DNA from 4 places in the Candidatus Clostridium radicumherbarum genome. Region 1 is predicted to be linked to each of the others. Evidence: riboswitches for the same ligand, from Rfam matches in the RefSeq annotation. Region 1 holds a riboswitch; each other region holds the start of a gene.
What was found. A riboswitch is a leader RNA that binds a small molecule or an ion and turns the genes downstream of it on or off. The one in region 1 is predicted to bind cyclic di-GMP.
Positions count from the first base shown of each region.

Region 1 (5,902 bases):
GTAGATCAGACATACAAGCTTTTAAGAATTGAAACCTTGAATGATGCAGTTCAGGCTATGAAAAATGCCAGACGTATTTATTTATACGGTTTAGGTAGTTCTGGAATTTGTTGTTATGATTTAGCACAAAAGTTATCTCGTGTTGGTTTTGATGTAGTGTTTTTTAACGACTTCCATATGCAATTAGCAGCAACAACTTATATCTCTAAAGAGGATGTTGCTCTTGCGGTTAGCTACAGCGGAAACACAAAAGAAATAAATATTGCAATGGAACAGGCAAAAAATCAAGGTGCAACAACAATTTCAATAACACAGTTTATAAAAAGTCCACTATTGAAATTTTCAAATTTAGTATTATATGTACCGTCTCAAGAAAAGGATCTCAGACTTGCCGCTGTTTCATCAAGAAATTCGTCTTTAATTTTAACAGATTTATTATATTTAGGTATAATTTCAGATAAATTAGATGAACACAAGAAAAATATAATGACTTCACGACAATTGGTAAACAAATTGAGATTCTAATTAACACAAAAGTTAAATACTCAAATAGGAAAAAAGCAGCCACCAGTGAATTGGAGGCTGCTTTTTTTATTTTATATGCTATTGCCTTTAATAAATCTCTAATTTAATTACTTGAGACTTATTTGTATTGGTTCAGATGTATAACCACCAAAGTTAATAGTTAATTTATACGTACCTTTTTCTAAATTCTTAGTGCTTAAATTAAATATATATTGATTAGCTGTTGAATCATATCTAAATGCATTTCCAGTAGTTGCAGCACTTGTAGAAACGACCTCTTCATCAGTCCCTGCAACACTATCGGTCATTCTTGCAATTGATAATGTAGCTGCTGCAGTTGAAACATAGTTTCCAGTAGCATCCTTCAATTGGAATTTCACCGGTACTGTACTACCTAGCTTAAATAAACTAGTACCATTTGGATTAATTGGCTGAAGTATTCCACCAAACGCATATTTAACTGTATAGGATATAGTCTTTTCTATAGTATTGCCTGCATTATCTCTAGCTATAATTAATTGAGTTCTGAGGCCTACTTTACTTGTATCAATTGTTCCGCTGGATGGTGTAGCTAATCCTGATAACTCATCAGAAGAAGTCCATGCTACAACCTGATTAAGTGTGTAGGTACCACCATCTTCAACATTTATAGTAGGTGCTGTCTTGTCTATGTTTATTCCTGATACAGTATATGATGCACTGTTTCCAGCCTTATCAGTTGCTGTTCCTGTTACTGACTTGTTTCTACCTTCAGTTGATATTGTCTGATCAGGTGTTACACTTGCAATTCCTGATAAAGCATCGCTAGCGGTAAAATGAACTTTTACGTCACTATTGTACCAATTTGCAGTATTTGGACTAGTAGTTGGTGCACCAGTAATAACTGGAGGTGTATCATCAACTGTATAAGTTACACTAGCTGTTCCAACGTTTCCAGCTTCATCAGTAGCAGTAACTGTTATTGTATGGATTCCTTCTGTCTTATCTAAAGAATCAGCTTTTATGACCAATCCAGAATCTGAATTATCAGTTGTTGTGTATTTTAAATCAGGCAACTCATTTGACTTATAGGACATTCCATTTACTGGATTACTTATTGTAACAGTTGGATTAGTATCATCTATGAAATATTGGATTTCCTTTTCGCTGCTATTTCCAGCTGCATCTGTTGCTGTAATAGTGTAATTATGAAGCCCTGCTTCTCTTGAAAGTTCAGGAGTATTATAATTAGGATTTGAATCCAAATTGTCAGTAACAGTTAAACCAAGTTCCGGTAGGTCTGTTGATTTATAGTATTTATGAGCAAAGGAATTTGCAATAATAACTGGAGGTGTATTATCTACTGTGTAAGTTACAGTTTTTTTAGTTTCATTACCTGCAGCATCCTTAGCTATTACACTTAATGTCCAATTTCCCTCTGAAGTTTGCAATTGGTCTGCTACTTGACTTACAACTCCAATATTATCTGTTGCAGTATAATAGCTTTTTCCATCAAGAAGCTCAATTAAACTCTTTGTAGTTAAGAAACTTCCATCTTTAATATTAAAGTTGACTTCAGGTGCGGTGTCATCGATAGTGTAAGTAATATCTTTTGTTTCCTCATTTCCTGCCAGGTCTTTAGCTGATACTGATACCGTATGTGTTCCTTCTGTTAAATTTAAAGACACTACAGTAACACTACTTAAATCTAAATGAGCATCTGTTGCAGTAAAGAAGCTATCCTTAATGTCTTTTAATGCACTTGATTTATAGAACCCTCCATTTACAAGCTCTTTATTAAATGTAATTACAGGTTTAGTATTGTCTACAGTATAGCTGCTAGCCTTTATAGTAATATTACCTGCTTTGTCTACAGCAGTTACAGTGGCTGAATGTGTACCATCTGTGCTCTTTTCCAAAGAAGAAGCCTCAACTTTAAGTAGATTGATATCATATGCTGTGTAGTAATCTCCCAGTGTATCTAAGGCTGCTTTATTGTAAAACTTATCAGAGTCCAGTTTGATAGTTACAGTTGGAGCAGTATCATCCACTGTATAGGAAGCAGATGCACTATTTGAGTTTCCTGCTAAATCTGACGCACTCACTGTGACACTGTGATTATCTTCTTCTAAATTAAGAGCAGGTGCATTCACAGAATTTTCGTCAAGATGTGCATCCTTAATATTAAAATATGGATTAAAACCCTTAAATGTAGAATTATAGAATCCATTATCATCAAAATTAAAGGATATAGATGGTGCAGTATTATCAATTGTATAATTAATATTCTTGGTTGTAGAATTACCAGCCTTATCTGTAGCGGTAATTGTAGCTGTATAATCCCCTTCTGTATAAGTTAAATCTGATGCAGATACTTGGCTAGGGTCAAGATTAGCATCTTGAACAGTATAGTATTTTCCTCCACCATTCTGAATTATACCTTTCAGAGTGTCTGCATTATAAATTCCTCCATCAACTATAGCAGTTGATATTGTTGGAGCAGTTTTATCAACTGTATATATAGCACTTGCACTGCCTATATTACCTGCGGCATCAGTTGATGTTACGGTAACTGTATGCGTACCTTCAGTAGTATCCCATCCAGTAATTTCCTCAGTGTGTTTATTTGCTTCATCAACACTATATATAGGTGAATTTGGTAATGTTGTTGCATTGTAGTAACCATTGTTTATTGGAGCTGAAATAGTTACTACTGGCGCTGTCGTATCTCCTGCTTGGACATTTACAGTAAAAATATCTACTATATTATTAACAATTTGAGCCTTACCACTATTGGGATTTGCATTAGTAATTATTACAGTAATTGGAATAACTACATTTCCAACAGGTACATCATTGTCCACAGTTACAGTGGCAGCCACAGTTTGCGTGGTATCAGTATTAGTATTAAATGTTAAAGCAGATGAAGGTACAGATGACGTAGGAGTACCTGATTTGGTAATGTGGTAGTTTGTATTCACCGTTACTGTTGATGATAAATTATAACCACTTGGGATTGACACTTTGATAGAAAAATTCACAGTTGCTCCTTGAGCAGCCTTAACAACATTACCACTCTGTTCAGAAGCAGCAAGTTCAATATTTGGTGGTGGTGGATTATCATTAGCAGCAAAGGTAGGTGTATATAAACTTGCGGTCATTGCCAAGGCTGTAAAAATTGAAATAAGTTTTTTCTTGTTCATAAAATTTTCTCCTCTTAAAATAATTTTGTTTTTTAAGAGGGGAGGTTACACTATTAGCTCCATGAGGCCCAAGTGTCCAGATACAGACCGCACTTCTCAGCTCCCCTAATTTAAGAAACTTCCTACACGAGCATTAGTTTCTTATCAGCAGTATTAGAGATAAAAGTCTAATATTATGCAAAATCACCTCCATCTTTGTAATATCATAGCTTGTATTTACATTCAGCTTGCTAAGCTATACAATATTAGAATCTCAAGATAAATTTATAATAATTTTCTACAAAGAAAGCAAACCTTTATCTAATTTGTTGATTTCTAATCTATAGTAGAGGCTCTAACTAGCCAAATAATATAAGTCAAGCTGTTTTAAATACAATTATACTGAATATTCCATTAATTCTCAATAATTGTAATAATATAAATTTCAACAATATATTTCAAATACGGACATCTAATTGTAAATATAGTTTAAAAACCTCATCTATTAGTAGTAAGACTCTCCATAACTACTAATAAATGAGGTTCCCCGTTTTATTTTTGAATTTTTGTATACCTTTTACGTGTTCCTACATTCACTTTATTTTCAAGTTTAAACTTAAATATTATTTTATTGTAGACATTGTATTAATGAATCTACAGCGGTGTTTGAAATCCCTCCACCAGTCCTTATTATAATATTACCATATCTTTTACCAATTACTGCTTTTTGACTCGTATCTAAATCATTGTCTGACAGTACTACTGGAGAAGTATTAATTGCTGCAATTGATCCTGCTGATAAAGCATCTATAAGCTCATATCCCTTTGCTATATAAGTCTTATCTATAACGCTTCCATAAAACTTATCTATAACTAATGAGTTTGTTTCAAATCTATTTTTTCCACCTAGTCTGTTATTTCTTATATCTCCGGAAACAATTACATCAATACTATTAAGTACATTATTAGATACTACTCCAGTGCCACCTATAATGTATGCATTCTCTATATTCTTTGAACTTAGCCAGCTATAAGTAGCTGTTGAAATATTGTCTTTTTCCACCAATATTATAGGCATATTATCTCTACCTGCAGCAGGTGCAATGGATAAAGCATCAGCTTCACCATAGCCATTGCTTATAACTATTTTGCTTACATTATAACAATTCTTGTCTATATATTTTGCAACCTCTAAAGATGTACTATATCTATCACTTCCACTGATTCTTTCAACAGTTAATCCTAAAGCTTGAATCTCAAATTTTACATTATCACTAACTACACCAGTTCCCCCTACTATAATAGCTTTCTTAGCTTTTAATCTCTTTATCTCATTTATAGTTGAATCCGTAAGAGAGTTTGTTTCTGTCAGTAGCAGTGGAGCATTCTTGTATTTAGCTAGTGGTGTAGCCCCTAATCCATCTGCCATAGCTCCTCCATTTACAATTATTATAGTATCTGTAGTACTAAATTGACTTTGACTTAACTTGACAGCTGTATCATATCTGCTGCTTCCTATTAATGATAAAACTTCTATATTTCTATCAACTACGTTAACAATGCAGTTAGCAATGTATCCACCTTCAATAGTCTTAACAGTTATTGTAGCTGCGCCTTTTCCTATGGCTGATACTTTTCCTGTATTATCAACTATAGCTACAGATGTATTGCTGCTTGACCAAGTCACATCTTTATTTAGTACATCTGTGGGATTTACTGTTTCTTCAAGGCTTGTTGATTCACCTATTTTTAAGTTTACGGTAGTTTTATTTAAATTTACCCCCGTTACTGGCTTAGCTGTCCATTTTGCATACAATGTTACATTTGTTGTTACTTTATCAGTTCCAAAGTTCCATGCATTTAAGCATTCAGCCTCTTTATACCAGCCAGCGAAGGTATATCCTGATTTTGTTGGTTCTATTGGTGCTGTTATTAAAGTATCATTATCTGCTTGTACACTTCCTACAGCACTTCCACCTTCACTGTCAAATGTTACAGTATAATTTATTGCAGGCTGTTCTATTATCTGGTCAGCTGTCCATTTTGCATACAATGTAATATCTGTTGTTACTTTATCTGTTCCAAAGTTCCAAGCATTTACGTATTCAGCCTCTTTATACCAACCAGCAAAGGTATATCCTGCTTTTGTAGGTTCTGTTGGCGCTGTTATTAAAGTATCGTTTTCTGCTTGTACACTTCCTACAAAACTTCCACCT
Region 1 covers NZ_JBJHZY010000005.1:148,873-154,774, forward strand. Annotated here, with positions in the region: gene ACJDUH_RS18330 (MurR/RpiR family transcriptional regulator) at 1-525, shown strand, start outside; gene ACJDUH_RS18335 (Ig-like domain-containing protein) at 633-3,707, opposite strand; cyclic di-GMP riboswitch class II at 3,738-3,821, opposite strand; gene ACJDUH_RS18340 (leucine-rich repeat protein) at 4,315-5,902, opposite strand, start outside.

Region 2 (5,902 bases), on a different contig from region 1:
TTCTATAAGAAGGCTGTCTCTAACACTGTTATCCTTCTCAATAGTAGCTGCAGGTACACCATAGAAATTAGCTATATACGGAATTGTATCCTTAGCTTGTACCTGATAAATTTGAAAACTATCGCTGTACCCTGGTGCACCGCTTACTCCATTTAATTCTGCAACAGCCTTAATGCTATATAAAGTGTTGAAGGAATAACCTTTAAAAATATTTGAAGCCTGCCAATTACTTACTATATCCTTATAGATGCTGCCGCTGTAAGGCGTCCCTGTAAGCAAGTCGCTATTAGGATACTTATAGGAGTAGCCTGCATCAACAGTACCAGTATAAGATTGACTTTCATCTTCTAAGCTGTAGGTTACTGCTGAGCCAGGTTTTGCTATACCGTCTGCAAATACTCCATCTAGAGCTAATAAACCATCACTTGTATGCCTGCTCAAGGGTCTTAGGTTTACTTTTGGAGAATCAAGTGGAGTCTGCGTATCTACAGGATTGTTATATTCAGATGTGATTTCAACATAAGGTGCAGCTTGGCACCAGTTATTACTAACACCACCAGAGAAAGTTTCTGGTGGATCGTTATCATTTTCTGTTTTAATAGTTACACCATTATTTGGAGCACCTAATGCCCATTTTTGCACTAAGCTTGTTATGTTCCAAACTACTGGTTGAGGACTGCTTTTTGTTGCATTACCAGAAACAGACTGCGTATCAACCTTAGTATATTCCATTGGTCTATTGCTCCAGCTCATGCCAACTAAATCCACTGGTTGGTCCAAGCTGCAAAGCTGAATATTTCTTGCAGCATCTGTTCCAGTTGTATATCTATATAAAGTTAAAGTAGCTGAAACTATTTTCTTGTCTTGAGTTATATTCACTGGAAATTTTAAATATGATTGGGTATGTCCCAAACCACCCGGTACTTTAGACAATTCCCCAGTTTCATTACCTACATATAAGAAGCCATTCCCAAAATATCTTTCACTAGGGTTGGATTCCTCAACGTGAGTTGATTGTATGTTAGTTATTGCTTCAATATCTGGATCCACTTTTACTGGATAAGCTCTTTCCTTATCTTGAAGCCATTCCTTATTTGCTGTTACAGTAATAATGTCTTTACCGAAGAGCTTCTTATCTAGATGAATTTGAAGATCAGTATTAACTTTTCCTGCGGCATCTGTCATTATAGGTGCATTTATAATGAATAGAGGCTTGTCATTATCCTTTGCATAAGCCGCTATTGTATTTGACTCTTCTTTTAATGTCAAACCTTTTGCTGATATATAATATTTAAATTCATTTTTATCCACATAGTGATTTAGTATTATATCTTCCTTTAAACTCGTGTTCTGTACTGTATATTGATAGTCTATACCTTCAAATACATCATTAAAAAGTATAGCGTTTTCATTTACTGCACTTTTACTAAAGTCGCCCTCATAAGGGTATAGGGTTAGGGAATATCCGTCCTTGCTCATGGTTACCCCATTATCCTTATCCATTAAGGCAGGAAGGGTAGTCGTAAAGTCATTAGCTTTATTTTCATAGTATTCTGTACTACTTTTTCCTTTTCCTACAAGAGTATTATCTATATCTTGAAGGTTCCCATTTTTATCTTTGTAATGTATTTTATCAAGATATACCTCTGTTACGTCATGGTTTGCATCAAGCTTATAGGTTTTACTATTCTCTGTTCTCTTTTCTAACTTTTCCTTGTCTTTACTGTAATTCGATTTTATTTGTGCTTTGTTTACCTGTGGTTTTCTAAGAGCTTTCACCGCTTTAGAAGTGTCCTGCGGCAATACATTAACCTTATCTGTATTTTGATTTATGTCCTTTCCATAGTATTCACCCTTTACAGGAATGCTTGCTATGGTGTTTGCAGCAGCTGCAAATACAGTGCTGCTTGAATTGAGAAAGAATAAGAAAGTAAGCAAGATACTTAAACCTCTTATTCGATTTTGTTTTTTCATGATAACCCCCTGATTAATTCCATAGACAAAGGCAAAGACGTGATATTAGAAATGAAAAATAGGTTCCATTTAGGCAGCCCGGCTGTCATAGGATTTCTCCTTTAGACCCGCAGCTTTGCGTCTTTATCTTTCGATAAATTTGCCATTTTCTATGTTAATTTGTTAAATTATTGAATAAATTGTCAACTTTTAGAGCATTAACTATATGTTAACATAAATTAGTAAAAATATAAATACTTTTTATTTAATTCCATTTCTTATAATAAAAGGACTTGTGAAACTACACTAAAAAATAGTTCACAAGTCCTTATAAATATTACTTAAATATACAATTATTAATCTATATATGCCTAATCTTAACCTTTTGTACTAATTTATTTACTTCCTCTAATGAACAAGCCTCTGTCCCTTCCGTTTCAACAGATGCCGCTCCGCAGGCATTGGCAAAGGCAAGTGTTTCTTCATCACTTAAGCTGTTTATTAAGCTGTAAACAAGGGCAGCTACCATGGAATCTCCTGCTCCAACAGTGCTTTTTACATTTACCTTTAAGCCTTCACAGGAATTTATACCAGCTTTAGTAACATAAATGGCTCCTTTTTCCCCTAAGGATACCAACACCTTTTTCACCCCGGTTTCAATAAGCTGCTTTGCTGCATTAATTACTGTTTCCTCATCTTCCTTTTGAAAGTCCATTAACTTTTGAAGTTCATGGATATTTGGTTTTATTAAATCAGGTTTCTCCTTTAATCCATGCTTTAAAAGCTCTCCATCTGCATCAAGTACTGTAACAGCGCCCTTCTTTTTTGCAAGCTTTATTAGTTTTCCATAAATGTCTATAGGAATGGAAGCGCTTACTCCCCCAGAAAGCACCACAATGTCACCTTTACTACAAAGTGCTTCAAATTTTTCTAAAAAACAGTTTAATTCTTCATTAGTTATTTCTGGGCCTGCCTCATTTATATCAGTATAAACCTTGTTTATTGAATCCACTACCTTTGTGTTTGTCCTTGTACTTCCTTCTATATGAACAAAGCTTGTGTCAATTTTTCGTTTCTTAAGTTCATCCTGAAAATAATTCTCCCAAACCCCGCCTAAAAAGCCTGTGCAGACCGAATCAATATTAAAATTTTTCAATACCTTAGAAACATTAATACCTTTGCCCCCAATATCATATCTGATGCTTCCTGCTCTATTTACTATGCCTAAATTAAAATTGTCAATGGTTAAAGTCTTATCTAATGCAGGATTAAGAGTAACTGTAATTACCATAATTCTTCATTCCCTTTCTTAATAATTTCAACTCCTATGTCTTTATATTCCTTAACAACATTTTCATTTAAATCAGAATTTGTAATTATTAAATCGACGGCCGTAACTGGACCTATTACTGCAAAGCTTACTTGATTAAACTTGGAGCTGTCAGCGGCTAATATAACCTTGCCGGCTGCCTTCATCATTTCCCTTTTCATATGAGCTTCCAGAAGATTAGGAGTAGTAATACCTTCTTTAATAGATATGCCATTTGCCCCAATAAAGGCCTTATCCACTTTAAAATTCTTTAATACCCCTTCTGAAATTGGTCCAACTAAAGCTCTTGTAGTTATTCTAAAGGCTCCCCCAGTTACAATAATCTCTATATCGTTTCTATTAGAAAGCTCTGAGGCAATATCTATGGAATTTGTTATTACAGTAATATTCTTAGCTTTAATACACTTTGCCAGCTGCAGTGTTGTAGTTCCTGAATCCAGTATTATTGTATCTCCATCCTCAATCATGGCTGCAGCTATTTTACCAATATATAATTTTTCAATATACCTTTTATCTTCTTTTTCTTTAAAGCTAGGCTCAAAAATAGCTTTTTCCTTACTTACTGCTCCACCATGAGTTCTCGCCAAGAATCCTTTCGCTTCCATTTCCTGCAGATCTCTTCTAATTGTTGATTCAGATACCTTAAAAACATTTGATAATTCATTTACCTTAATACTGCTTTTTTCTTTTAACAGCTCTGATATTTTAATTTGTCTTTCTTCAGAAAACATGCACAACAGCTCTTTTCATTAATTATTTATGCTCATGTGTGATTATTTATGATTATTTGTTAAAATTATAATGTATAAATTCATGTATGTCAAGGTATTAGTCTGCAAAGTAAAATTACCCTTTAAAAGGCTACAGTGCAATATTCAAAATAAAGAAGCTGCGCGGAATTCTGCTATGCTGACTATAAAAAAAACAAATATAAGCATTTATTTATGCTTATATTTGCTTAATTCTACTTAAGGAGCTGCTGAAATTCTTTACTATTTCTAACATTATTAAAGTCAGGTTCCTCTTTTGCAAGTTCCTTTACGCTGCTGTCAATGTTTATTGCTGTTTGTAAGTTTTTAATGGTGTTTGGAACATCACCTTTTCTTCCATATATACTAGCTTTACCATAATAACTCCAAATATAATTGTTTTCTACTGATAAAGCCTTATCATACCAAACAAGGGCATCATCATAATGAGCATAAAGCTCTAGTGCCAGTGCCTTATTAAAGAGTCCGTAGCCATAATCACTTTTTATTTCTAAAGCTTTATCAATATTTTTCATGCCTTCTATGTATTTGTTTGAATAGCATAGGGCAATTCCCTTAATACTATAGGCCTTGTAAAAATTATTGTCTGCATTTATAATTTCGTCAGCTAATGTTATAGCAGTACTGTACTTTTTACTGTGGAAGTCTGTAAAAGCTGTTTGGTATTTTTCTTCCAGCTGTTTTTCTAGTTCAGCCTTTTTAGCTTCTTCTTCTTTTTTATTCGCCGCTTCTTCACTTAGCTGCTTTTCCTTATCCAAGGCCTCCTTATTACTATTAGCAGCTGTTATTTCTCCACTGACGCTGCTATTTTTTATTTTAAGCTGAGCAATTTTCCAATTGCTCACACCATTATAAACTATTATTCCAATGCCAATTGCTGCTGCAATAGCAAATATAATTATTTTTCTCCCCATAGAAAACTTCCTGAACATATAAATCCTCCAAATGTTAATTAGATATTAAATTAATTATACTACATAATTTACTAAATACAGCGATTTATTTTATAGAGAGAAAAAACACTTAATATTTTTATGCAATCGCTTGCACACGGAATTATTAAAGTGTATAATCTTATTAAATAAATATAAAATTAGGATTAAAGGAAAAGGAGGAAATTATGGATATTAAAAAACTTCCAAGGGTTGCATATTTCTGCATGGAATATGGACTTCATTCTGACTTTAAAATGTACGCAGGTGGACTTGGAATACTTGCAGGGGATCATTTAAAAGGTGCTAAGGATTTAGAGCTTCCTCTAGTAGCAATAGGTTTAAAGTGGAAGCAAGGCTACGGCGATCAAGTAATTGGAGCAGATGGCAGGCCTTATGATGCTTATAAAAACTATAAATATGACTTCTTAGAGGACACCGGTGTTAAGGTTACTGTTAAAATAAGAAATGTGGATGTAGTATGTAAGGTATGGAAAACTGAAGAGTTTGGAAATAATCCATTATATCTTTTAGATACTGATATTCCTGAAAACAGTGAGCAGTGGATAACTGGACAGCTTTACGGCTGGTTTGGAGAAGAAAGGATAGCTCAGGAAATTGTGCTTGGTATAGGTGGAGTTAAAGCTCTAAGAGCACTTGAGATACCTGTTGATGTTTATCATTTTAATGAGGGACATGCTGATTTAGCTGCAATAGAGCTAATAAGAGAAAAAATGTGCTCTGGTTTAAGCTTTGAAGAAGCTTGGAAGGCTACTAGAGATGAGGTTGTATTTACAACACATACTCCAATAATTCAAGGAAACGAATCTCACCCAATTGACAAGCTTGAATACATGGGAGCCTTTAATGGTCTTACTAAAGATCAAATGATTAGACTTGGCGGTAGTCCCTTTAAC
Region 2 covers NZ_JBJHZY010000001.1:37,121-43,022, reverse strand. Annotated here, with positions in the region: gene ACJDUH_RS00310 (peptidoglycan-binding protein) at 1-1,974, opposite strand, end outside; cyclic di-GMP riboswitch class I at 2,044-2,128, opposite strand; gene pfkB (1-phosphofructokinase) at 2,315-3,244, opposite strand; gene ACJDUH_RS00300 (DeoR/GlpR family DNA-binding transcription regulator) at 3,238-4,014, opposite strand; gene ACJDUH_RS00295 (tetratricopeptide repeat protein) at 4,248-4,985, opposite strand; gene glgP (alpha-glucan family phosphorylase) at 5,174-5,902, shown strand, end outside.
Region 2: another riboswitch for cyclic di-GMP. It lies ahead of ACJDUH_RS00310 (peptidoglycan-binding protein); the one in region 1 lies ahead of ACJDUH_RS18335 (Ig-like domain-containing protein).

Region 3 (5,902 bases), on a different contig from region 1:
CTAGATTCCTTAAATCTTTTAATGATTGTTTCATCGCTTGCATCTAAAAATAATATTTCATAGCTTAAGTCCTGTTCCTTCAAATAATTTAAGCTTACGAATAAATCATCAAAGAATTGCCCGCCTCTAATATCTATAACTAATGCAATTTTATCAATTTTGCCTTCAGTTTGATAACATGCTTCTGCAAACTTCGGTATTAAGGTAGCAGGTAAATTATCAACGCAAAAGTACCCTAAATCTTCTAAACATCTAATAGCTTGTGTTTTACCAGCACCTGATAGTCCTGTTACTATTACAAAACGCATAACTTACCTCCAAATATATAAGAATAAAAATTAAGTCTCTATTATACTATTTAATTATTTGTTTATTAGTACAGTTTTATTATTAAATTATAACACAAATTAGTACATAGTTTAATTATTATAATTTAAATATATTCTTATAATATTAAGCTTTAACCTCTTTACATTTATCTTCTTTTAACCGATTTTCTTCATTAACTGATAATATCTTAACTACATACATCACAATAGTAGCTATAGCAGATATTATAAATGTCAATGACCATATATAATTGAGTCCAAAACTATCTATGAACTTTCCGGCTAGGGATGTGCCAAGGGCACCTCCAATACTCCAGCTTAACCCTCCAACTGCGTTAAAGCTTGCTCTATAGTTACTTGGGCTATTATTTGATATATAAACTCCAAAACTAGTAGTTACTAATATTTCACCAATTGTCCAAATTACAGTGGATAATATAAATAAAGCGAAATTATGTATAATTCCTATCATACCAAATCCAACAGCATAAAGTATTCCCGCAATAATTATCTTTGTAAGAGCATGAAACTTGTGAGTTAAACTAGTTATTGTTAAATATAAATACTTTTAGGAAGCCCCCTATAAGTTTTAAAAATTTTGAGCATGGATATTCCCCCTCTTCACATGGTAATTTTATCATATTAATAAAGTAGAATAAATAAAAAAGTCCAAGTTCCCTTATAGGAAACTTGGATATTTAATTAAATTATCTCAGATTAAGTTATATCGCTTATTAAGAGGTGGCTGCTAGTTTTCATGGTATTCCTTTTTTCTATAAAAAGTCAAAATCATCATTCCCATTAACGCAGAAATACCAGTTGCAAGATAAACCTGCTTGAAGCCTTCATTTAAAGTGCTTTGAAACTCTGATTGGATTTCAGGCGAAAGTTTATCTATCTGTGAAAGGTAAGCATTATTTGCCTCTCTAAAAGTTTTTGGTACAGCGCCACTAAGTGCTGTCATTTTACTTAAAGTATCATTCATATCAGCTTTAGCTGCTTCTACTCCGGAAATTGCAGTTAACATTCCTTCACGCTTAGCTTTAGTTTCATTAATCTTGGCAAGCATTTCACTGCGCTGTTTTTTAAGCTTAGCAACCTGCAAACTTAATGTTTTCTTTGCATTTGTAAGTTCATCTATCTTAGACTTAAGATCTTGAGGGGTTTTAACATCCTTCAGCTGATTAAGTGTACTTTCAGGGATCTTTGCCTTTACCTCCTGTGGAATCATATCTATTATGGACTGAGTTTCCATGCCAGTTGGCATTGTTCCTGAGCTCTGGGTTCCAGCTGGATTACCTTGAGGAGCAGTTCCCTGAGGCATAGCTCCACCTGTTGAAGTATTTGTTCCCTGTCCCATAGATTGATTCATCATTTTTATCATCTGATCATAAAGGCTGTTAAGCTCAGTAATTCCCTTTTCCTGTGAAGATATAGCATTATTCATCTGTGCTATTCCTGTATCCATACCTACTAAAGCCTTATTCATTCCAATTATGCCATTAGTTACTCCATCAACACCTTCCTTAAGGTCTGCAATGCTTTTATCCATAGTAGGTATACCTGATTGAATACCATCTATACCCTTTTGAACACCATTTTGAATTTTGGCTATTACATCAGGAGTCGTATTACTGAACATTGTTGATGAAAGAGTTTTGATTCTTTCGGTAATATTTGTTACATCAGCAGTTTTCATAAGCTCAATTAAGTCAGTAGGCAATTTAGAGCTGCCATCACCCTTCATATTGACTTCTATTTTTGTCATTGAAGAAAGGTCTGGAAATTGCAAGTCTGCCATCTTATCCTTCATGTTCGGATCCGATTTTAGCTTAGTTAGCTTTTCATTAAGCTCCTGAGCATATGGCAATTGTTGTACAGTAATCTCTTTTGGCAAAAGTGCTAATTCTCTAGCCTGTACAGCACCTCCTGCATGAGCAATAAAACCTACCATAATTGCAGGTGCTATAGTTGTTCCAATAGACCTAATCAGGGATAGAGCAGCCAGTGCTGAATTTGATTCTTCTTTTTTTGTATTCTCAAGCATCATGTAATTTAAAGGGGCACCCATAGTAAAGCCCATTCCAAGTCCTATTAAAATAAGGCTTATTATTACAGTTGCAAATCTCGGATATTTAGTTGTTACAAGTATCAAAAATGCTGATCCAGCCATTGAAATGGTAAAGCCCAGCATCAATATACTTTTAGCTCCAAATTTATCAACAAGCTTGCCAGAGAATGGAGCCCCAACACCTGCAAACAATCCAAGTATTATAACAAAATATCCACCGCTGCCTGCAGATATTCTCACAGCATTTTCCGAAAATTGAGGTATGAATATTACCCCCATTAAAATGATTCCTGTAATGAAGCTAATTACTAAGGTTACAACTATACGTAAATTTGTAAAATAACTTAGATTCATCACTGGATCCTGAGCTCTCTTCTCTGCCAGGACAAAAAAAGGAAGCAGTATTACAAATATAATTATAAATGGATAAACGGATGTACTTTTAATACTCTCACTAAAATTAAAGAAATCAATATTCTTAAGTCCATATAGCAGTGATAATATCATAGAAACAAGAAATAGAATTCCTAAGGTATCTATCTTGCTTATGTTCTCAGTCTTATTATTCTGAAGTGTAATTAATCCGGCGATAATGATGAATATTGTTATTGGCACATTTATATAGAAAATAAACTGCCAATTATTTTTACCAAATATATCTAGTATTGCACTGCCTGCAGAAGAACCGAAAATATTTGCAATTCCGTATACTCCACCAACAAGCCCTAATGCCATTCCACGCTTTTCAGGCGGAAATGTAGTGCCAAATTCTGCAGTGGCTATGGGAACTATTCCACCTCCACCAATGGCCTGCACAACTCGTGCAGCAAGAAGTATTGTAAAGCTTCCGAAATTTTGTGAAAGACCGCAAAATAAGGAACCCGTTCCAAAAAGAAATATTGCTGTAAGATAGACATATTTTCTTCCAAATTTATCAGCTAGTTTACCCATAATTGGTATGCTTGCTGCATATGCAAGGGTATAAATTGTTATCATCCAGATGCCTGTTTTTTCATCAACCAGCAGGTTATTCTGAATAATTGTCCTTGCTGGAGTTACTATACCTGTGTCAATTGCCCCCATGAATAGCCCTAAAAGATAAACTGAAGCTATAAGCCATAAGCTGCGGTTAATGTTAGTCTTGCTGCTTTTTATTTGTGTTTTTGTTGACATACTTCCTTTCCTCCTAAATCTTAATACAATCCGTCATTTCATCAAAGGTTAGATAGTATACCAAACCTCCCTATTATTGATAATCTCAGGCATGCAACCATTTTTATAGTTGTATGAACCCTGTTCACGAACTATGTTCATATTATAAATTTAATAAGGAAATTAGTCAATAATATTATTGGATAAAATTGAATTTTTTGAAAATATTTATTTGTTTACTTTTACTAAATATATTAAACTTTCCATATAGATGTGTAATTAGTTAACCACTAAGCTGCATATCTAAATATATTATAAAGTGAAAAAGGCAAACCATGGGAAACCATGAGACGCAAAGCCAAGGGCCTGAACCACGAATATATTTTTACGTGGATGGCAGCCGGTTGCCACAAGAACATAGTTTTTTTAACTTGTGGATCTTGTTTACGATTCATATCTTTTTCCTTTTTCACAGTGAAAGGTAGGAAAATATCATGAAAAAGCGTTTCTTTAGCAGTGTTCTATTTTTTGTATCACTGCTGCTGGCATTGCAGCTTGCATTTCCATCGGTATATGCTTCGGCATTAACTACTGATAATACGGTGCTGCCGCCCAGTAATCTCTCCATTCAGCTCACAACACCAAGTGATGTAAAACTTACATGGAGTTCTGTTTATCAAGCCACTGGTTATAATGTTTATGGAATTCTTGACGGTCAGCTCAAATTACTTGGTACTACAACATCAACATCTTATACCTTTAGTAACCTTCCAGAAGGCTCCTTTAGCTATGTTGTTTCAACATTAAGTGCTGTTGGAGAATCTGGTCCCTGTGCTCCTGTTTCAGCTAATATTACTTATCCTACTATGGCAGCACCAACTAATTTAACTTACAAAATACAAAATGGTAATGATGTTGTTTTAAGTTGGACAACCTCTCAATATGCTCAGACTTATAATGTATATCAAATTACAGCAGATGGTCAGCAAACCTTAGTTGCATCAACAAAAACCTCCTCATATACCCTGACAAATACAGCTGAAGGAAACTACACCTATGCAGTTTCTTCTGTAAATTCACTTTATGGTGAATCTTCACTTTCAGGAAATATACAGGTTCAAGTGACTTTCCCAATTATGACAGCTCCAAATAATTTTAACTACTCTATATCTAATGGTAATGACATAACATTAAAATGGAATGCTGTCAGTTATGCTGCAACCTACAAAATATATCAAATTGTGGATGGCCAAAAGGTTCTTAAAAGTACAGCTACAGGAACAAGTATATCCTACACTAATATGCCTGCTGGTGATTATGTGTATGAGATTCACTCCTTTAGTGATCGTTTTGGTGAATCACAAGATGGAAGTCTAGCTTCCTTCACTTTAGTTCTCCCAATAATGCAGACACCTGGTAATTTAACATATACCATGGCTAATGGGAATGATATCACCTTAAAATGGGGAACTGTTCCTTATGCAACTGCATACAAAGTATACCAGATTGCAAATGGCCAAGAAACCTTAATAAGTACATTGACTGGTACAACAGTCACTTACACCAATAAGCCTGCTGGTGATTATGTTTACGAAGTTCGCTCATATAGTGATCGTTTTGGTGAATCACAAGATGGAAGTCAAACCTCCTTTACTTTGATTCTACCAACAATGCAGGCACCGGGTAATTTAACATATAGTATTACAAATGGAAATGATATTACCTTAAGCTTTGGAACTGTTCCTTATGTAACTAACTACAAAGTATACCAGATTGTTAATGGTCAGAAAGTCTTAAAAAGCACCTTAACTGGTACAACTATCACATATACTAATATGACTGGTGGAGATTATAATTTTGAAATTCACTCCTATTCCACCCGCTTTGGAGAATCCATAGATGGCAGCAGTATAGCCTTCACTTTAGTAACTCCAGTTATGCAGCCGCCTGCTAATGTAATGCAAACTATTAAAAATGCAACTGATTTTACATTAAGCTGGGATGTATCCACCTATGCAGCAAGCTATAAAATTTATCAGATAATTAATGGAGTGCCAATTTTAAAAAGTACTGTAACTGGAACAACCGTTTCATTTACAAATATGCTGCCTGGTCAATATGATTATGAAATTCACTCATATTCTGCCCGCTTTGGAGAGTCAGTAGATAGCAGCAATGTCACTGTTAACTTAAATGGGCAAGTATTACAGGCACCTACTAATCTAACTTATAGCATTTTAAACGGAAACGACATAAATTTAAAATGGACTGCTGCCCCCTATGCCACAAGTTATAAAATTTATCAAGTTATTAATGGACAAGCAGTTTTAAAGCAAACAGTGACTACTAC
Region 3 covers NZ_JBJHZY010000002.1:660,594-666,495, forward strand. Annotated here, with positions in the region: gene rapZ (RNase adapter RapZ) at 1-308, opposite strand, end outside; gene ACJDUH_RS12905 (MFS transporter) at 454-879, opposite strand; gene ACJDUH_RS12910 (MFS transporter) at 1,078-3,573, opposite strand; cyclic di-GMP riboswitch class I at 3,870-3,964, shown strand; gene ACJDUH_RS12915 (OmpL47-type beta-barrel domain-containing protein) at 4,047-5,902, shown strand, end outside.
Region 3: another riboswitch for cyclic di-GMP. It lies ahead of ACJDUH_RS12915 (OmpL47-type beta-barrel domain-containing protein); the one in region 1 lies ahead of ACJDUH_RS18335 (Ig-like domain-containing protein).

Region 4 (5,902 bases), on a different contig from region 1:
AAATTACAATTTCTGTTGGAATTTCAAGTTATCCCGATACAACAACTGACACAAATGTATTGATAGAACAGGCAGATACAGCCCTTTATAAGGCAAAGAAGACAGGCAGAAATAAGGTTGTACTATTTAGTTAAAATATATAAAATGGTGGGATATTAAATGGAGGATTTTACTTTATTTGACCAGGTGATAAACTGTAAAAATAGTAGTTCCTGTAACACAAGAAATTTTTGCGTGAATTTAGTTAATAACGCAAAAACCATCATATGTGTATGGAGAATAAATGGGACTCTAGTAAAGTTTAATAATTATGCTGAAGAAATAACTGGCTATAAGGAAAAGGAAGTTTTGGGTAATAAATGGAGAAAGACCATTACTGATATTTGGCTGGAAACAAAGACCCTTAAGGTATTTCATAAATTATTAAGTAATGAACCTCTTTATGACTCTGACTTAGAAAGCAAGTTTTTTTGTAAAAAAGGAAGTTATATAGATATACTGTGGTCAAACTATTTAATGTATGATACAAATGGAGATCCTGAATTTATAGTTGGTCTAGGGATGAATATAACCTCACAAAAAAGAGATGAATTAACAGGCCTGGAAAATCGTAGTTCATTAAGCAATAAAGCTTCTGCTGAAATTTTGAATTTAAAACAAAATGGTAAAAAGCTTGCACTATTATATATCGATTTGGATAATTTTAAAAACATAAACGATACATTAGGACATTCTGTTGGAAATAGATTTCTTAAAGCAATAGCTGCAAGACTTAAATTCATAATGAAGGATTCAAAGAACCTGGCTCGTATAGGAGAGGATGAATTTGCTATTATTTATACCTATAATGGGGATATAGAAGAGGTTAAGACTTTTACTGAAAAGATAATGAGCGTTATTAATCATTCTATATTAATAGCAGGAAAAGAACTTTATATAACAGCCAGTATTGGAATAGCAATATATAATGAACATGGAGATAATTTTGATGATTTTGTAGAAAATGCTGATACAGCTACCTATTATGCCAAGGAACTAGGCAAAAACCGATACTGCTTTTTTACAAAGGACTTAAGTGAAAGAACTAAAGAAAGAATTGAGGTTGAAACAGGACTTAGGAATGCTATAGAAAATAATACCTTTGAAATTTATTATCAGCCTAAGATAGATTTAAAAACTAATGAAGTGGATGGCATGGAAGCTTTAATACGCTGGATTCATCCGGAAAAGGGGATGATATCTCCGGATAAATTTATTCATATTGCAGAAGCTTCGGGGCTTATTATACCAATTGGAAACAAAGTATTATATGAAGCATGCAGACAAAATAAAGAATGGCAAAGTAAAGGTTATCCTCCATTAAGAGTAGCAATAAATCTCTCTGCAAAACAATTTGAACAGGAAGACTTATTAGAGACAATTAAGGCCGTACTGGAAGAAACAAAATTAGATCCTATGTATTTAGAAATTGAAATTACAGAAAGTATAATAATGAAGGACTTTGATTTCTCAATAGATGTTTTAAACAAAATTAGAGAAATGAATATACATGTTTCACTAGATGATTTTGGAACAGGCTATTCTTCTTTAAATTATTTAAAAAAATTACCTATAGATGCATTAAAAATAGACAAGTCCTTTGTTAATAATATTAATATTGATACAAAGGATGAAATAATAACAAAGGCAGTAATCGAGCTTGCCCATAATATGGGTCTTGAAGTAGTTGCAGAAGGGGTAGAAAGTATTAATCAACTAAACTTTCTTAAGCAGCATGAATGTGATAAGGCACAGGGTTTTCTATACGGTAAGCCCTTGTCCTGTAAAGATTTTGAAAAGAAATTAAGTAAACTATGTAAGGTTTATGTGACAGAGAGACGTTTCTAGTGCCACATAAGTATAGCACTAGAAACATCCCTCTACCACATGGAAAAAACCTTCAAGCCGCAGAAAACAAATGACGATATCCATGCTAAATTATAGCAGGAATATCGTCCCTTAATTTTATTATCCGTTAATAATCTTATTTAACTCCTTAGTTAAGGCATCTTTATCCATGGAATCTACATCGTCTATGGAATCAAGAAGTTTTAGTATTCTTTCTTTAATACTTGTAGGAGAGGCAATAATCTCTTTGTTCTTAACAAGACCTTCCTCAAGATAATATTTATCACCAAGCTGCATAATTCTTGTTTTAATACCCTTTGATTTCAATAACTCCATAAAACTTACCTGTGCTTCTCTGTCACCATGAACAAGTAGTATCTCCTTAGGCTTATTCTTAAAGCCTTGTGCCCACTCTAAAAGTCCATTTCTATCAGCGTGACCGGATAAGCCATGCAGTACATGAATTTGTGCATTAACAGCAACTTCTTCACCAAATAATTTTACTGTTTTAGCGCCATCAAGTATCGTCCTGCCAAGGGTTCCAACAGCTTGATACCCTACGAATACTATAGAACATTCTTTTCTCCACAAATTATGTTTCAAGTGGTGTTTTATTCTACCAGCTTCGCACATGCCGCTTGCAGAAATAACTATAGCACCACTTTGAATTTTATTAATAGCTGCTGATTCATCTGGAGATTTTGTAAAGGTTAGTCCATCAAAGTCCAAAGGATCAATGCCTTCTCTAACAATTTTAATAGCCTCATCATCATAGTAGTCACTGTATTTTTTAAAGATTTTTGTAGACTCAGATGCCAAAGGACTATCCACATATACTGTTAAATCCTTTAAAAGCTTTCTCTCAATGTATCTATTTAATGCATAAATGACTTCTTGAGCTCTCCCAACTGCAAAGGAAGGTATAATAACGTTTCCGCCTCTTTTAAAGGTATCATTAATTATTTGTACAAGCTGCTCGAACTCAGAATTAATATTATCATGAAGCCTATCTCCATAAGTTGTTTCCATTATAACGTAATCTGCTTCTTCTATTAAGGTAGGATCCTTTATTATAGGAATATTCTTATTTCCAATATCACCACTGTAAACTAACTTTATTTCATCCTTATTAGCTTCTTTAATTCTAAGTTCAACCATTGCAGATCCTAGCAAATGACCTGCATCTCTGAATCTAATTTTAAAACCCTCAAACACCTCTACCCATTCATCATAAGAATGACCATAGAATAAATACATGGACAGTTCAGCTAATTTAGCAGTATATAGAGGCTCAAGAGGCTTTAGACCTTGCCTCATCCTTTTCCTGTTTTTCCATTCGATTTCCATTTCTTGAATGTGTCCTGAATCAGGAAGCATAACACTACAAAGATCCTTTGTAACCTCAGTGCATAAAACCTGGCCTTTAAAGCCCTGCTTATATAAAAGTGGAATTCTGCCGCTGTGGTCAATATGAGCATGAGACAAGATAACATAATCTATATCTTTAGGATTGAAGTTAAAGAATTCGTTTCCTCCTCTTTCCTTCTCATCTTTACCTTGATACATGCCGCAGTCTAAAAGTATTTTCTTATCGTTTACATTTAAAATGTGACAAGAACCTGTAACACAGCCAGCTGCACCATAAAATTCTAAATTCATAATATCCCTCCCGTATTTCTTATTCTGGTGGGGTAAACTTAACACGTCCATTGTTATGAACTAGATTACCCTAAAAGTCCATTTAGGATTTATGCCAAAACAATTATTAATTGTTTGCCCCCTGTTGGATTGTATAAATTTTTAATTGAATTAGGTTTATATTAGTATATTATTTTATGAGAATTTTTTCAATAGTTAATAAAGTTTAAATGTTAACAATTATTAATTTTTGTTATGTATCAAAATAGTGAGAAGAAATAATAGTTTTTCTAATACTTAACCTCTCTAAATAGTATTTATTTTACAAGATATATATGGTAATATGTTAAATATAAGCCTAAAATATTACAAAAAATTCATTAATTTTACATAAAGTCCATAGATAATAGCAAATTTATCGAAAGGTAAAGACGCAAAGCTGCGGGTCTAAGGAATATTCTATGACAGCCGGGCTTCCTAAGTAGGATTTTTTTTCATGTCGTGATTATCCTTATCTATGCTCATTTATGGGTTCAACATCTAATCAAACACATTATTTTCTATATGGTGTGATTTACAATTTAGTTATTGGGCAAGTTTTATACTTTTTAGGTTTAAACCATCTTATTTGCACATATGATTTAGAAAAGGAGATGTTATTTAAATGAGTGTGGAGAACGAACACGGGAATGATGATACTAGGGCTTCAGTAGAAGAGCAGAAGGCATCGGAAGAGTCTTCTGATGGAATTAATGAGGACCCTACGGATAATTTTTGGGGATGCAAGAACTGTGGGAATTTGGATATTGAGGAGGGGTATAACCTAAAACTATGTAAGGAATGTAGGGACAAGCTTTCTAGAAGACCTATTCCTAAACAAATAAAGTTGGTTTCTTTATTTATCATTTTAGTTATACTTTTTTCTCTATGGAAGTTTCCAAAAAGTATTAGCTCAGGAGTTGAGTATGAAAGAGGACTTCAAGCCGAAAAAGCTGCAAAATATGCTACAGCAATTTATCATTATGAAAATGCATTAAAGGAGCATCCAGAATCCGATAAGGCATTAGTAAGGTTATATGTATCATATTATGAAGATGAAAGAATAGAGGAAGCATACAAGGTATTTGATCAGATTACAGGTGAATCGCCATCTAATAAAAAAATGAAAAAAGAATTAGTTGATGAAGTTAATACAACAACCAGTAAGCTTGATACATATTATAATCCAAGCAGTGAATTATATGATAAAATAAAAAACCTGCAGAATTCTAAGACTGAGGATATTGTGAATATAGTTAAGCCGATTGTGGATAAAAATCCTAAAGAGGTATATGGTGCTTATTACCTTGCAAATTTATATTTTGATATGAAAAATTTTAATGAAGCAAGTCAAGTTTTGTCTAGAGTAATTAGTAATTATCCTGATTTTTATGCAGGATATCTTCTTCAGGCTGCTACTTATAGGGAACTAGGTAAGTACGATGAAGGTGTAGAGTATTGTAATAAGGTTCTTAAGCATAATACTGAAGATGTAGGTGCTCTTATAACACTATCTAAGATCGAGCTGAAACGAAGAAATAATGCTAAAGGCCTTGAATATGCTAAAACAGCATATAATTTAGATAGTCAGGATGCAACTGTAACTGCAAATCTTGCATTAGCTTATCATTATAATAATTTAATTAGTGAAAGAGATAAATACTACAAAATTTATCAGAATTCGAATAATACAGATAAATATACTGATAACCTGCTGAAATCAATTTTTGATGGCACTTTGCAATGGCAAAAGCAAATTTAGGATAAAAGGAGAATGAAAAAATGCTTATACCTGGATTTATAATAACAATTTTAACTTTTCCTGGGGTTATAGTTCATGAAATTGCTCACCAATTATTCTGCAGAATATGTAGGGTTGCTGTTCTTGATGTTTGCTATATAAGGGTAGGTAATCCTGCAGGATATGTGATACATGAAAGGCCTAAAAGTTCATTTCAGCAAATCTTGATAGGAATTGGACCATTCCTTATAAATACTATTTTGGGAGCATTAATTGCGCTTCCAGCAGCAATACCAATATTATATTTTGGTGATAAATTTACAGGTACCAATATTTTAGACTTTTTTCTAATTTGGCTTGGGGTTTCAATAGCAATGCATTCCTTTCCAAGCACAGGAGATGCACAAAGTCTTTGGAATACAGTTAAAGATAAGGAGACTCCCTTACTTTCAAAGATTTTAGGTGCACCTATTGTATTTTTAATCTATATTGGCGCCATGGGATCAGTTGTTTGGCTGGATTTGCTTTACGGAATAGCGGTAGCAACTTTCGTACCTAGCTTAATTATCCGTATAATGGCCTAACAGCATTTGAGCA
Region 4 covers NZ_JBJHZY010000002.1:739,945-745,846, reverse strand. Annotated here, with positions in the region: gene ACJDUH_RS13285 (diguanylate cyclase) at 1-134, shown strand, start outside; gene ACJDUH_RS13280 (sensor domain-containing protein) at 160-1,887, shown strand; gene ACJDUH_RS13275 (MBL fold metallo-hydrolase RNA specificity domain-containing protein) at 2,008-3,546, opposite strand; cyclic di-GMP riboswitch class I at 3,924-4,006, shown strand; gene ACJDUH_RS13270 (tetratricopeptide repeat protein) at 4,190-5,326, shown strand; gene ACJDUH_RS13265 (DUF3267 domain-containing protein) at 5,347-5,889, shown strand.
Region 4: another riboswitch for cyclic di-GMP. It lies ahead of ACJDUH_RS13270 (tetratricopeptide repeat protein); the one in region 1 lies ahead of ACJDUH_RS18335 (Ig-like domain-containing protein).